Linked DNA regions of Cupriavidus necator N-1. The protein of the gene in region 2 interacts with the protein of the main gene of each other region in a pairwise test. Links are inferred from orthologs where the notes say so. Each region holds a gene or a part of one and is shown on either strand. Other genes may lie near its edges.

Region 1 (2,976 bases), 3.2 Mb from region 2 along the record:
CGGTGCCTCGACGTCGAGCCGGGTGACGACGCCGTCGTCGATCACCATCGCGTAGCGCTTGGAGCGCACGCCCATGCCGCGTGCGGTCAGGTCCTGGTCCAGGCCCAGCGCACGGGTCCACTCGGCGCTGCCGTCGGCCATCATGCGCACCGTGCCGCCCGCCTGCTGCTCACGGCCCCAGGCGCCCATCACGAAGGCGTCGTTGACCGACACGCACCAGACCTCGTCGACGCCGGCCTCGCGTAGCGCCGCGGCATGCTGCACAAAGCCCGGCACATGCTTGGCCGAGCAGGTCGGCGTGAAAGCGCCGGGCAGGCCGAACACCACGATCTTGCGGCCGCGGACCAGGTCCGCCACCTTGAAGGCATTGGGGCCAAGGGCACAGCCGTTGCCTTCGGTTTCGAAGAATTCCTGCAGCGTGGCGTCGGGGACGCGGGAACCGACAGTGATCATGGGTCGTGGTCCTCCTGGGTTTTCTGAAGAATAGTCCGGATGCCGGGGCGCAGACGCCCGCACTCAGGCAGATGGGCAATCTCAAGATCATAGGCGCCTTGCCCGCATTGCCAAAGCCGGCTCACATCCGGTGACATCCGGCGCGGATCCGATACACCTTGCTACAAAGACGTCCGCGCGGCGCACCTCTTGGGTGCGCCGCGCGGACGCTGATACATCCCGACCGGGAAGGCGGGAAACCAGTCCGGGGAGGCGGCCAGCGGCACGCCCGTCCCGGCGACGGGATGCGGGTGAAGCTCAGTCCGGCGCAGGCGCGGCGCCGCCAGCGGCCCGGCGGTTCACGTCAGTCCATGCAAGGCACGCGCGGATGGGGAGCGCACGTGCATCGCGACAAGGCGACGCGTTCCGTCAGGCGGCCGGTGGAGGCACCGATGCCGCGCCAGGCAGGGCTCAGTCTGCCTGCTTGCGCAGGAAGGCCGGGATGTCGTACGTATCCACACCCTTTTCCTGCAGCGCCGCCACGTGGGCCGACGCCGACTCACGCGAGCTGCGCCACACTGCCGGCGTATCCAGGTTGCTGTAGTCCGGCGAGCTGTGCGTGGCCGCGGCGGCGGTCATGTTGGCCATCATCTGCACCGGCATGTTGTCCGTGCCGGTCTTGAGCAGGGTCATCGGCTGTTGCTTCTTGGCCGAGCGGCCCAGGCCCGTGGCCACCACCGTCACGCGCAGCGCATCGCTCATCGAATCGTCGTACACCGTACCGAAGATCACGGTCGCATCTTCCGCGGCGTAGCTGCGGATGGTGTTCATGACTTCCTTGGTTTCCGACAGTTTCAGCGAACGGCTGGCGGTGATGTTGACCAGCACGCCGCGCGCGCCGGACAGGTCCACGCCTTCCAGCAGCGGGCTGGCAACGGCCTGCTCGGCCGCCAGGCGGGCGCGGTCAACGCCCGACACGGTGGCCGTCCCCATCATGGCCTTGCCTTGCTCGCCCATCACCGTCTTCACGTCTTCGAAGTCGACGTTCACCAGGCCGTCAACGTTGATGATCTCGGCAATGCCGGCCACCGCGTTGTGCAGCACGTCGTCGGCGCACTGGAAGCACTTGTCCATCTCGGCGTCGTCGCCCATCACTTCGAACAGCTTCTCGTTGAGCACCACGATCAGCGAGTCGACGCTCGATTCCAACTCGCTGGAACCGTGTTCGGCCACCTTGGCGCGGCGCGCGCCTTCGAAGTCGAACGGCTTGCTGACCACACCCACGGTCAGGATGCCCATCTCCTTGGCCACTTGCGCGACGATCGGCGCGGCGCCCGTGCCGGTGCCGCCGCCCATGCCGGCAGTGATGAAGACCATGTGCGCGCCGCGCAGGGAATCGGCGATCTGATCACGGGCCGATTCGGCGCAGTTGCGGCCGACTTCCGGCTTGGCGCCAGCGCCCAGGCCCGTATTGCCAAGCTGCAGCACGCGTGAAGCGCTCGAACGCTTGAGCGCCTGGGCATCGGTGTTCATGCAGATGAATTCGACGCCTTGCACGCCGCGGCTGATCATGTGCTGCACGGCGTTACCGCCCGCACCGCCCACGCCGACCACCTTGATGATGGTGCCGTCCTGCACTTCCGTTTCGATCATGTCAAAGTCCATCACTGCCTCCGAGAAAAATCAGTCCCCAGACGATGCAGCCTCCCCGCCGCAACCCCTGGTTTCTGAACAAGAAACCAAAAAAAGAAAACCAGAAAACTTCCACTCAGCACACAGGCCTGTCCGGTAGACCGCCCTGCCTGCGCGCCGCTGCATCGTCAGCGCGTCAATTTCCGCATTGATCAGAAATTGCCGACAAACCATTCCTTCATGCGCGTCCACACCTGCTTGACCGACCCGCTCTGCACCGCGACCTTGCGCCCGCGCATGCGTTGCACGCGGCCTTCCAGCAGCAGGCCCATCACCGTCGCATAGCGCGGGCTCTTCACCACCTCGTGCAGGTTGCCGCGGTACTCCGGCACGCCCACGCGCACGGGCTTGAGGAAGATGTCCTCGCCCAGCTCGACCATGCCCGGCATCATCGCGGTCCCACCGGTGATGACCACGCCTGACGACAACAGTTCTTCATAGCCGGACTCGCGCACCACCTGGTGCACTAGCGAGTACAGCTCTTCGATGCGCGGCTCGATCACCGCGGCCAGCGCCTGGCGGCTGAGCGTGCGCGTGCCGCGGTCGCCCACGCCGGGCACCTCGATCATGTCGTCCGGGTCGGCGATCGCCTGCTTGGCGATGCCGTACTGGATCTTGATGTCCTCGGCGTCGGGCGTCGGCGTGCGCAGCGCCATCGCGATGTCGTTGGTGATCTGGTCGCCGGCGATGGGGATCACGGCCGTATGGCGGATCGCGCCTTCGCTGAAGATGGCGATGTCGGTGGTGCCGCCGCCGATGTCGACCAGCACCACGCCCAACTCCTTCTCATCCTCGGTCAGCACCGCCAGGCTGGAAGCCAGCGGCTGCAGGATCAGGTCGTGCACTTCCAGG
Region 2 (5,764 bases):
CGGCCACAGCAGCGCCTCGATCGCCGGCGCCAGCAACAGTGGCCAGCCCGGCAGCGGCGCGCCCATGGCCAGCCGGATCAGCACCGGCACCGCATGCACGATGAACAGCAGCGGCAGCACGTGCAGCGCCTGGGTATAGACGGTGAACCACAGCACGCGGCGGTGGATGGTGATAGCAAAGTAGGCCAGCAGGGTGTAGGCCAGCGCGTGCTCGCCCAGCAGCCGGGCATCGTGCACGTCCATCAGCAGGCCCAGCAGGAAGGCCACGCCCATGCCCACCTTGCGCGGCTGGTGGATGTTCCAGAACACCAGCACCAGCGCCACCATGTCGGGGACCCACAGCGTGGTGCCCCAGGGCATCAGGTTGAACAGGAACGCCAGCACGAAGCTGAAGGCGATAAAGGCGGGATTGACCGGCCGCAGCAGGTATTGGGGATTGGTCACCGTGGTGCCTCCTTGGCGGGCGCGGCCTTGGCAGCCGCCGCGCTGTCGGCGGCTGCGCGCGCCGCGGCGGACTTGGCGCCCCTGACCGGCGCCTCCGGCTTGGCCTCGACCGTTTCGCGCGCGGGGATGGCCGCGTCGTAGCGCACCACCAGCAGCTGGCGGTGCGCGCGCACGCCGGCCACCGGCTCGCAGTACACGCGCGAGAACGCGGTATCGGCCTTGCGCTCGATATGGATGATCTTTGCCACCGGCAGGCCCGGCGGGTAGGTGCCGTCCAGGCCAGAGGTCACCAGCAGGTCGCCCTGCTGCAGGTCGGCGGCGGCGGCCATGAAGCGCAGGTCCAGCTGGCCCGCGCGCGCGCCGCCGAAGGCCACGCTGCGCAGGCCGTTGCGCACCACCTGCACGGGGATGGCTTGGTCCTTGTCGGTCAGCAGCGTCACCTCGGACTGGAACGGCGACACGCGCGTGACCTGCCCCACCACGCCGCGCTCGTCGATCACCGGGTAGCCGGCACGCAGGCCGTGCTGGCTGCCCTTGTCGATCACGATGCGCTGGCTGTAGGGATCGCGCGCGTCATACAGGATCTCGGCGGCCGTCACCGGCGTGGCCGACTGCTGCGCCAGCCCGAGCAGCTTGCGCAGCTGGTTGTTCTCGGACTCAAGCTGCGCCTGGCGCACCGCGGCCTGGGCCTGCTGCACGGCGTTCTGGCGCAGTTCGCGGTTCTCGGTGGCGAGCATCGCCGACGACTGCGCGTAGTCGAACATCGTGCGCAGCGCGTCGCGCGGCGTCAGCACCAGGCGTTCGACCGGCATCAGCACGGTGGCGGCAACCTGGCGGCCCACGCTGAGCGCGTCGAAACGGGCATCGACCACCAGCAGCGCCAGCGCGATGGTCACGTACAGGACCAGCCTGGCGACTGCCGAGGTGCCTTGCTTGAAGAGCGGCGGAGGGGAGTAATCCATTTACCCGAACAAAGGCCGGAGCCCACGCGGAAACGCCCCGCCGCCCGCCGTGCCGCGCCCGAGGCCCTTGCGGGGACGGGAGCGGCACAGTCGGGCGGCGGGAGCTGCCGGGGCCTGGCCCCGGCGGATGAGGCGCCGCGACACCGCCCTGATCGCTGGATCCGGCAGGCCGCGCATCGCCACGTGAGCGTCCTTCTTACTCGTAGGAGAAGATGCTGCCGAGCTTGTCCATGCGTTCCAGCGCCATGCCGGAGCCGCGCACCACGCAGGTCAGCGGGTCTTCGGCCACCAGCACCGGCAGGCCGGTTTCTTCGGCCAGCAGGCGGTCCAGGTCGCGCAGCAGCGCGCCGCCGCCGGTCAGCATCATGCCGCGCTCGGCGATGTCGGCGCCCAGTTCGGGCGGGGTCTGTTCCAGCGCGATCTTCACCGCCGACACGATCTGGTTGAGCGGATCGGTCAGGGCTTCCAGGATTTCGTTGGAAGACACCGTGAAGGCGCGCGGGATGCCTTCGGACAGGTTGCGGCCCTTGACTTCCATCTCGCGGACCTCGGAGCCCGGGAAGGCCGAGCCGATTTCCTTCTTGATGGCTTCGGCGGTCTGTTCGCCGATCAGCATGCCGTAGTTGCGGCGGATGTAGTTGACGATGGCCTCGTCGAACTTGTCGCCGCCCACGCGCACCGAACCCTTGTAGACCATGCCGCCCAGCGAGATGATGCCCACCTCGGTGGTGCCGCCGCCGATATCCACCACCATCGAGCCCGACGGCTCCGACACCGGCAGGCCGGCGCCGATCGCGGCCGACATCGGCTCCTCGATCAGGTACACCTGGCTGGCGCCGGCGCCCAGCGCCGATTCGCGGATGGCGCGGCGCTCGACCTGGGTCGAGCCGCACGGCACGCAGATGATGATGCGCGGGCTCGGACGCAGCAGCTTGCTGTCGTGCACCATCTTGATGAATTGCTTGAGCATCTGCTCGGTGACGGTGAAGTCGGCGATCACGCCGTCCTTCATCGGGCGGATCGCCTCGATATTGCCCGGCACCTTGCCCAGCATCTGCTTGGCTTCCTTGCCCACCGCCGTGATGGTTTTCTTGGCGTTGGGGCCGCCTTCCTGGCGGATCGCGACGACCGAGGGCTCGTCCAGCACGATGCCCTTGTCGCGCATGTAGATCAGCGTATTGGCGGTGCCGAGGTCGATCGCCAGGTCGTTGGAGAAGTAGCTGCGGAGAAATCCGAACATCAGGAATCCTGTCTGTGGTGGTGTTCGCGGGTAGGCGAAGCGGCCGGCACCGCGGGCGGTCCGGCCACGAAATACGTTGTGTTGAATACGGAATGGTTCCCGGCTTCCCGGTCCGCCCGCCGTCCGGCACGGGGCCTGCCCGGGCCGGGATGGGATTGGGAACGGCACCGCCGGCGCACTGTGCGCGCCGGCACTACGGGAACCTTTGATTAGACCCCGCGGAAAAGTTCGCGGAAATGTGCAGGCACCGGCGCACAATGTCGTTGACATGCGACATGCGCTGGCCGGTTGCAGAGGCCTAATCAGAGGACCCAGGTTCGCCCTTCGGGCGCCTGTGGATGCCAGGCGCAGGCGTGCCGGCCAACGGCCGCTTTGCGGCCATGTGACGTGGGCGTTGCCAAGGGTCGGTAACTCGCAATGATACCTTATAATTCCTGCTGCTTCGGGCGTTTACGGCCTGAAAATACCTGTAATTCCGACGACTCCGGGGCGCCACTCCGGCGCCCCCGGTCAGGCCACGGGCCGTGCGACTCAGCCGCCCCATGAGCCAGCCGCCGGCGCAGCCCGCGCCCCCCGCATCCGAGCATCCGAACCACCACGCCATGGCCCTCGCTCTATCCGACGTCAAGCGCATCGCCCACCTGGCCCGCATCGAAACCAGCGATGACGAGGCCGCCCAGACGCTTGCGCAGCTGAACAACTTTTTCTCGCTGGTCGAGCAGATGCAGGCGGTCGACACCACCGGCATCGAGCCGCTGGCCCACCCGCTGTCTGCCGTGCGCGACATGGTCCAGCGCCTGCGCGAGGACGTGGTCACCGAATCCGACCGCCGGGCCGACTACCAGCGCCCCGCGCCGGCCACCGAAGACGGCCTGTACCTGGTGCCCAAGGTCATCGAATGACCGCCGCCCGGCCCGGACCCGACGCACCCGTGCATGCCTGTCCGCCGCCGGCCACCCGCCAGTACGCTACCCCTGATGCCAACCGACTGTCATGCCCTTTTCCGCTGATTCCGTGACCTCCCTGCGCCAGCTTGCCGATGCGCTGGCCGCGCGCTCCGTCTCCGCCGAGGAACTCGCGCGCGAGTACCTGGCCCGCATCGAGCAGGCCGCCGCGCTCAACGCCTTTATCCACGTCGATGCCGAGCGCACCCTGGCCCAGGCGCGCGCCGCCGATGAACGCCGCGCCCGCGGCGAGGCCGCGCCGCTGACCGGCGTGCCGATCGCGCACAAGGACGTGTTCGTCACGCGTGGCTGGCGTGCCACCGCCGGCTCGAAGATGCTGGGCAACTATGAAAGCCCGTTCGACGCCACCGTGGTCGAGCGCATGGGCGCGGCCGGCATGGTCACGCTGGGCAAGACCAATATGGACGAGTTCGCGATGGGCTCGTCCAACGAGAACTCGCATTTCGGCCCGGTGCGCAACCCGTGGGACACCAGCCGCGTGCCCGGCGGCTCGTCGGGCGGCTCGGCCGCAGCAGTCGCTGCGGGCCTGGCCCCCGCCGCCACCGGCACCGACACCGGCGGCTCGATCCGCCAGCCGGCGTCGTTCTCGGGTATCACCGGCATCAAGCCGACCTACGGCCGCGTGTCGCGCTACGGCATGATCGCCTTCGCCTCGTCGCTGGATCAGGCCGGCCCGATGGCCCATAGCGCCGAAGACTGCGCGCTGCTGCTCAACGCCATGGCCGGCTTCGACCCCAGGGACTCCACCAGCATCACGCCCGCGCAGGGCGGCGTGGACGAGGACTACACCCGGCTGCTGGGCCAGCCGCTCGCCGGCGCCACCGCCGAGCGCCCGCTGGCCGGGCTGCGCATCGGCCTGCCGAAGGAATACTTCGGCAAGGGCCTGTCGGCCGACGTCGAGCAGGCCGTGCGCGCCGCGCTGGCCGAGTATGAAAAGCTGGGCGCCACGCTGGTCGAGGTGACGCTGCCCAAGACCGAGCTGTCGATCCCGGTGTACTACGTGATCGCGCCGGCCGAGGCCTCTTCCAACCTGTCGCGCTTTGACGGCGTGCGCTACGGCCACCGCGCGGCCGAATACCGCGACCTGCTCGACATGTACAAGAAGAGCCGCGCCGAAGGCTTCGGCGCCGAGGTCAAGCGCCGCATCATGGTCGGCACCTATGTGCTGTCGCACGGCTACTACGACGCCTACTACCTGCAGGCGCAGAAGATCCGCCGCATCATCGCCGACGACTTCCAGCGCGCCTTCGCCCAGTGCGACGTGATCATGGGGCCGGTGGCGCCGACGGTGGCGTGGAAGCTGGGCGAGAAGACCTCGGACCCGGTGCAGATGTACCTGGCCGACATCTTCACGCTGTCCACCAGCCTGGCCGGCCTGCCCGGCATGAGCGTGCCGTGCGGCTTCGGCGAAGCCGGCATGCCGGTGGGCCTGCAGCTGATCGGCAACTACTTCGACGAAGCACGCCTGCTGCAGACCGCGCACGCGTTCCAGCAGGCGACCGACTGGCACCTGCGCCGTCCGGGCAAGGCATGAACATGACCGCACGCTCCTCGCTGACCCTGCGCCTGATGGCCGCGGCCGCGCTCGCCGCGGCGGTGGCCGGCTGCATCCCGCTGCCGGGCGGGCTGGGACGGCCCGCGCCCCCGGCTCCGATCGCCAGCCGCGACATCGACCTGGCCGGCGACTGCCGCCGCACCGAGGAAGACGGCTTCCGCGAAGACGCCCAGCTGCGCGTGTCGAACAACAGCGTGCAGCAGCTGTCGTGGAAGCTGTGGGTAGGCAAGCGCGGCTCGTGCAGCTTCAACCTGGCGGACTTCCGCCAGGTCCAGAAGAAGCCGCATATCGAGCTGCGCGCCAATGACGGCAGCGGCTGCAAGCTGATGGTCTGGCAGGACCCGCGCCGCGTCACGCTGGCGCACGCCAATTGCCAGCAGCGCTGCACCCCCGGCATCTACGAAGAAGCCTGGCCCGTGATGTTCGAGCCGGGCAGCGGCGCCTGCGCCCGCACGCGCTGAAGCCACCGAAGCCAGTCATGACCCACGCACCCGCCACCCCGCAACGCTCACTGTGCGCCGCCCGCCCGGCGGTGGCGGTGCTGCGCGCCGTGGTGGCACTGGGGCTGGGCGCATGGCTGGCCGGCGCATCCGCGCAT
Region 3 (2,999 bases), 3.2 Mb from region 2 along the record:
TGATCGCCTCCGCGCTGTACGCGCTGGTGGTGCTGATGGCGCTCGCGGCAGGCCTGCTGTGGCTGGCGCAGCGGCCGGTGTTCGCCATCACCCATGTGGAGATCGGCCCGCTGGACGGCGGCGCCCTGCGCCACGTGAACGCGCCCAGCGTGCGCGCCAGCGCGCTGGGCAAGCTGACCGGCAATTTCTTCACGCTGGACCTGAACGCGGCCCGGCAGGCGTTCGAGTCGGTGCCCTGGGTGCGGCGCGCCAGCGTGCGGCGCGAATGGCCCAACGGCCTGGCGGTCGAAGTCGAGGAACACGAGGCGCTGGGCACCTGGGGCACGCCCGACAGCGGGCGCCTGATCAATACCTATGGCGAGGTCTTTGTCGCCAACACCGCCGAGGCGGAAGAAGACGCACAGCTGCTGGCGCTGGACGGGCCGCCGGACAGCGAGGGCGACGTGATCGAGAAGCTCGAGGTCATGCGCCAGTGGTTCAAGCCGCTCAAGGCCGAGCCGCTGGCGGTGGCCCTGTCCGGCCGCTATGCCTGGCGCGCGAAGCTGTCCAACGGCATGGAGGTCGAACTGGGCCGCGAGCAGAACGATGAGGATCGCGTGGCGATGGACCAGCGGGTCCGGCGCTTCGTCGCGGCCTGGCCGCAGGTCACCCAGCAATGGGGCAGCCAGATCGAGTATGCCGACCTGCGTTATCCCAACGGCTTTGCCATCCGCGCCGCCAATGCCCGCTTCCTGACCGAGGCGCAGATCGCAGCGGCGGTCAGGGCAGAGAAGGCGGCGAAGGCAGCGAAGGCGGCCAAGCCGGCGCCGGCGGCAGCAGCGGTTTCAGGTACTTCCAACAACAATCCGACGCGACTGAAGAGCAAGAACGCGGAGAAAACCCGATGAGCAAGGAATACAAGGACCTGTTGGTCGGTCTGGATATCGGCACCTCGAAGGTGGCGGCGGTGGTGGCAGAACTGCGCCCCGACGGCAGCTACGAGGTGATCGGGATGGGCCAGTCAGAGTCCAAGGGTCTGAAGAAAGGGGTCGTGGTCAATATCGAGGCCACCGTGCAGTCGATCCAGAAGGCGCTGGAAGAGGCCGAGCTGATGGCCGACTGCAAGATTTCAGAGGTCTTCACAGGCATTGCCGGCAGCCACATCCGCAGCTTCAACTCCAGCGGCATGGTGGCGATCAAGGACAAGGAGGTCACGCAGACCGACGTGGCGCGCGTGATCGAGACCGCCAAGGCGGTCAATATCCCGACCGACCAGCAGATCCTGCACATCCTGACGCAGGAATTCATCATCGACGGCCAGGAAGACGTGCGCGAGCCCATCGGCATGAGCGGCATCCGCCTGGAAGTGAAGGTGCATATTGTCACCGGCGCGGTCAGCGCCGCGCAGAACATCGTCAAGTGCGTGCGCCGCTGCGGCCTGGAAGTGCACGACCTGATCCTGCAGCCGCTGGCTTCCAGCCTGGCGGTGCTGACCGAGGATGAGAAGGAGTTGGGCGTGGTGCTGGTCGACATCGGCGGCGGCACCACCGACATCGCCATCTTCAGCGAAGGCGCGATCCGCCATACGGCCGTGATCCCCATCGCCGGCGACCAGATCACCAACGACATCGCGATGGCGCTGCGCACGCCGACGCCCGACGCCGAGGACATCAAGATCCAGTACGGCATCGCCAAGCAGGCGATCGCCGACCCGGACGACATGATCGAGGTGCCCGGCGTGGGCGACCGCGGCACGCGCACGCTCAGCCGCCAGGCGCTGGCCGCGGTGATCGAGCCGCGCATCGAAGAGCTGTACTCGCTAGTGCACCAGGTGGTGCGCGAGTCCGGCTATGAAGAACTGTTGTCGTCAGGCGTGGTCATCACCGGTGGGACCGCGATGATGCCGGGCATGGTCGAGCTGGGCGAGGACATCTTCCTCAAGCCCGTGCGCGTGGGCGTGCCGGAGTACCGCGGCAACCTGCACGAGGTGGTGAAGAGCCCGCGCTATGCGACGGTGATGGGCCTGCTGCTGGAAGGCCGCGTGCAACGCATGCGCGGGCGCAAGGTCGCGGTGCAGAGCGGGTCGGTCAAGCAGGTGTGGACGCGCATGAAGGAATGGTTTGTCGGCAATTTCTGATCAATGCGGAAATTGACGCGCTGACGATGCAGCGGCGCGCAGGCAGGGCGGTCTACCGGACAGGCCTGTGTGCTGAGTGGAAGTTTTCTGGTTTTCTTTTTTTGGTTTCTTGTTCAGAAACCAGGGGTTGCGGCGGGGAGGCTGCATCGTCTGGGGACTGATTTTTCTCGGAGGCAGTGATGGACTTTGACATGATCGAAACGGAAGTGCAGGACGGCACCATCATCAAGGTGGTCGGCGTGGGCGGTGCGGGCGGTAACGCCGTGCAGCACATGATCAGCCGCGGCGTGCAAGGCGTCGAATTCATCTGCATGAACACCGATGCCCAGGCGCTCAAGCGTTCGAGCGCTTCACGCGTGCTGCAGCTTGGCAATACGGGCCTGGGCGCTGGCGCCAAGCCGGAAGTCGGCCGCAACTGCGCCGAATCGGCCCGTGATCAGATCGCCGATTCCCTGCGCGGCGCGCACATGGTCTTCATCACTGCCGGCATGGGCGGCGGCACCGGCACGGGCGCCGCGCCGATCGTCGCGCAAGTGGCCAAGGAGATGGGCATCCTGACCGTGGGTGTGGTCAGCAAGCCGTTCGACTTCGAAGGCGCGCGCCGCGCCAAGGTGGCCGAACACGGTTCCAGCGAGTTGGAATCGAGCGTCGACTCGCTGATCGTGGTGCTCAACGAGAAGCTGTTCGAAGTGATGGGCGACGACGCCGAGATGGACAAGTGCTTCCAGTGCGCCGACGACGTGCTGCACAACGCGGTGGCCGGCATTGCCGAGATCATCAACGTTGACGGCCTGGTGAACGTCGACTTCGAAGACGTGAAGACGGTGATGGGCGAGCAAGGCAAGGCCATGATGGGGACGGCCACCGTGTCGGGCGTTGACCG

Evidence for each region. The genes of interacting proteins can lie anywhere in the genome.
Region 1: the proteins of CNE_RS00515 (region 2) and ftsZ interact in binary tests that used the Escherichia coli proteins (3 or more experiments, as listed by UniProt). The link is inferred for Cupriavidus necator N-1 from one-to-one orthologs.
Region 3: the proteins of CNE_RS00515 (region 2) and ftsA interact in binary tests that used the Escherichia coli proteins (3 or more experiments, as listed by UniProt). The link is inferred for Cupriavidus necator N-1 from one-to-one orthologs.

The regions. Positions count from the first base shown.
Region 1 is NC_015726.1:3,340,269-3,343,244, forward strand. It holds ftsZ (cell division protein FtsZ), read right to left. Parts: upstream 2,098-2,976; coding sequence 904-2,097; downstream 1-903. Other genes in the region: CNE_RS15655 (peroxiredoxin), read right to left, coding at 1-453; ftsA (cell division protein FtsA), read right to left, coding at 2,277-2,976. UniProt on the Escherichia coli protein: Essential cell division protein that forms a contractile ring structure (Z ring) at the future cell division site. The regulation of the ring assembly controls the timing and the location of cell division.
Region 2 is NC_015726.1:101,151-106,914, reverse strand. What follows is about bases 625-3,505. They hold CNE_RS00515 (rod shape-determining protein), read right to left. Parts: upstream 2,647-3,505; coding sequence 1,603-2,646; downstream 625-1,602. Other genes in these bases: gatC (Asp-tRNA(Asn)/Glu-tRNA(Gln) amidotransferase subunit GatC), read left to right, coding at 3,249-3,505; mreC (rod shape-determining protein MreC), read right to left, coding at 625-1,406. Outside these bases: rod shape-determining protein MreD, read right to left, coding at 1-444; more of mreC, read right to left, coding at 441-624; more of gatC, read left to right, coding at 3,506-3,548; Asp-tRNA(Asn)/Glu-tRNA(Gln) amidotransferase subunit GatA, read left to right, coding at 3,640-5,145; CNE_RS00500 (hypothetical protein), read left to right, coding at 5,142-5,627; CNE_RS00495 (dienelactone hydrolase family protein), read left to right, coding at 5,645-5,764. UniProt on the Escherichia coli protein: Forms membrane-associated dynamic filaments that are essential for cell shape determination. Acts by regulating cell wall synthesis and cell elongation, and thus cell shape.
Region 3 is NC_015726.1:3,341,662-3,344,660, reverse strand. It holds ftsA (cell division protein FtsA), read left to right. Parts: upstream 1-883; coding sequence 884-2,116; downstream 2,117-2,999. Other genes in the region: ftsZ (cell division protein FtsZ), read left to right, coding at 2,296-2,999; CNE_RS15670 (cell division protein FtsQ/DivIB), read left to right, coding at 1-887. UniProt on the Escherichia coli protein: Essential cell division protein that assists in the assembly of the Z ring. May serve as the principal membrane anchor for the Z ring.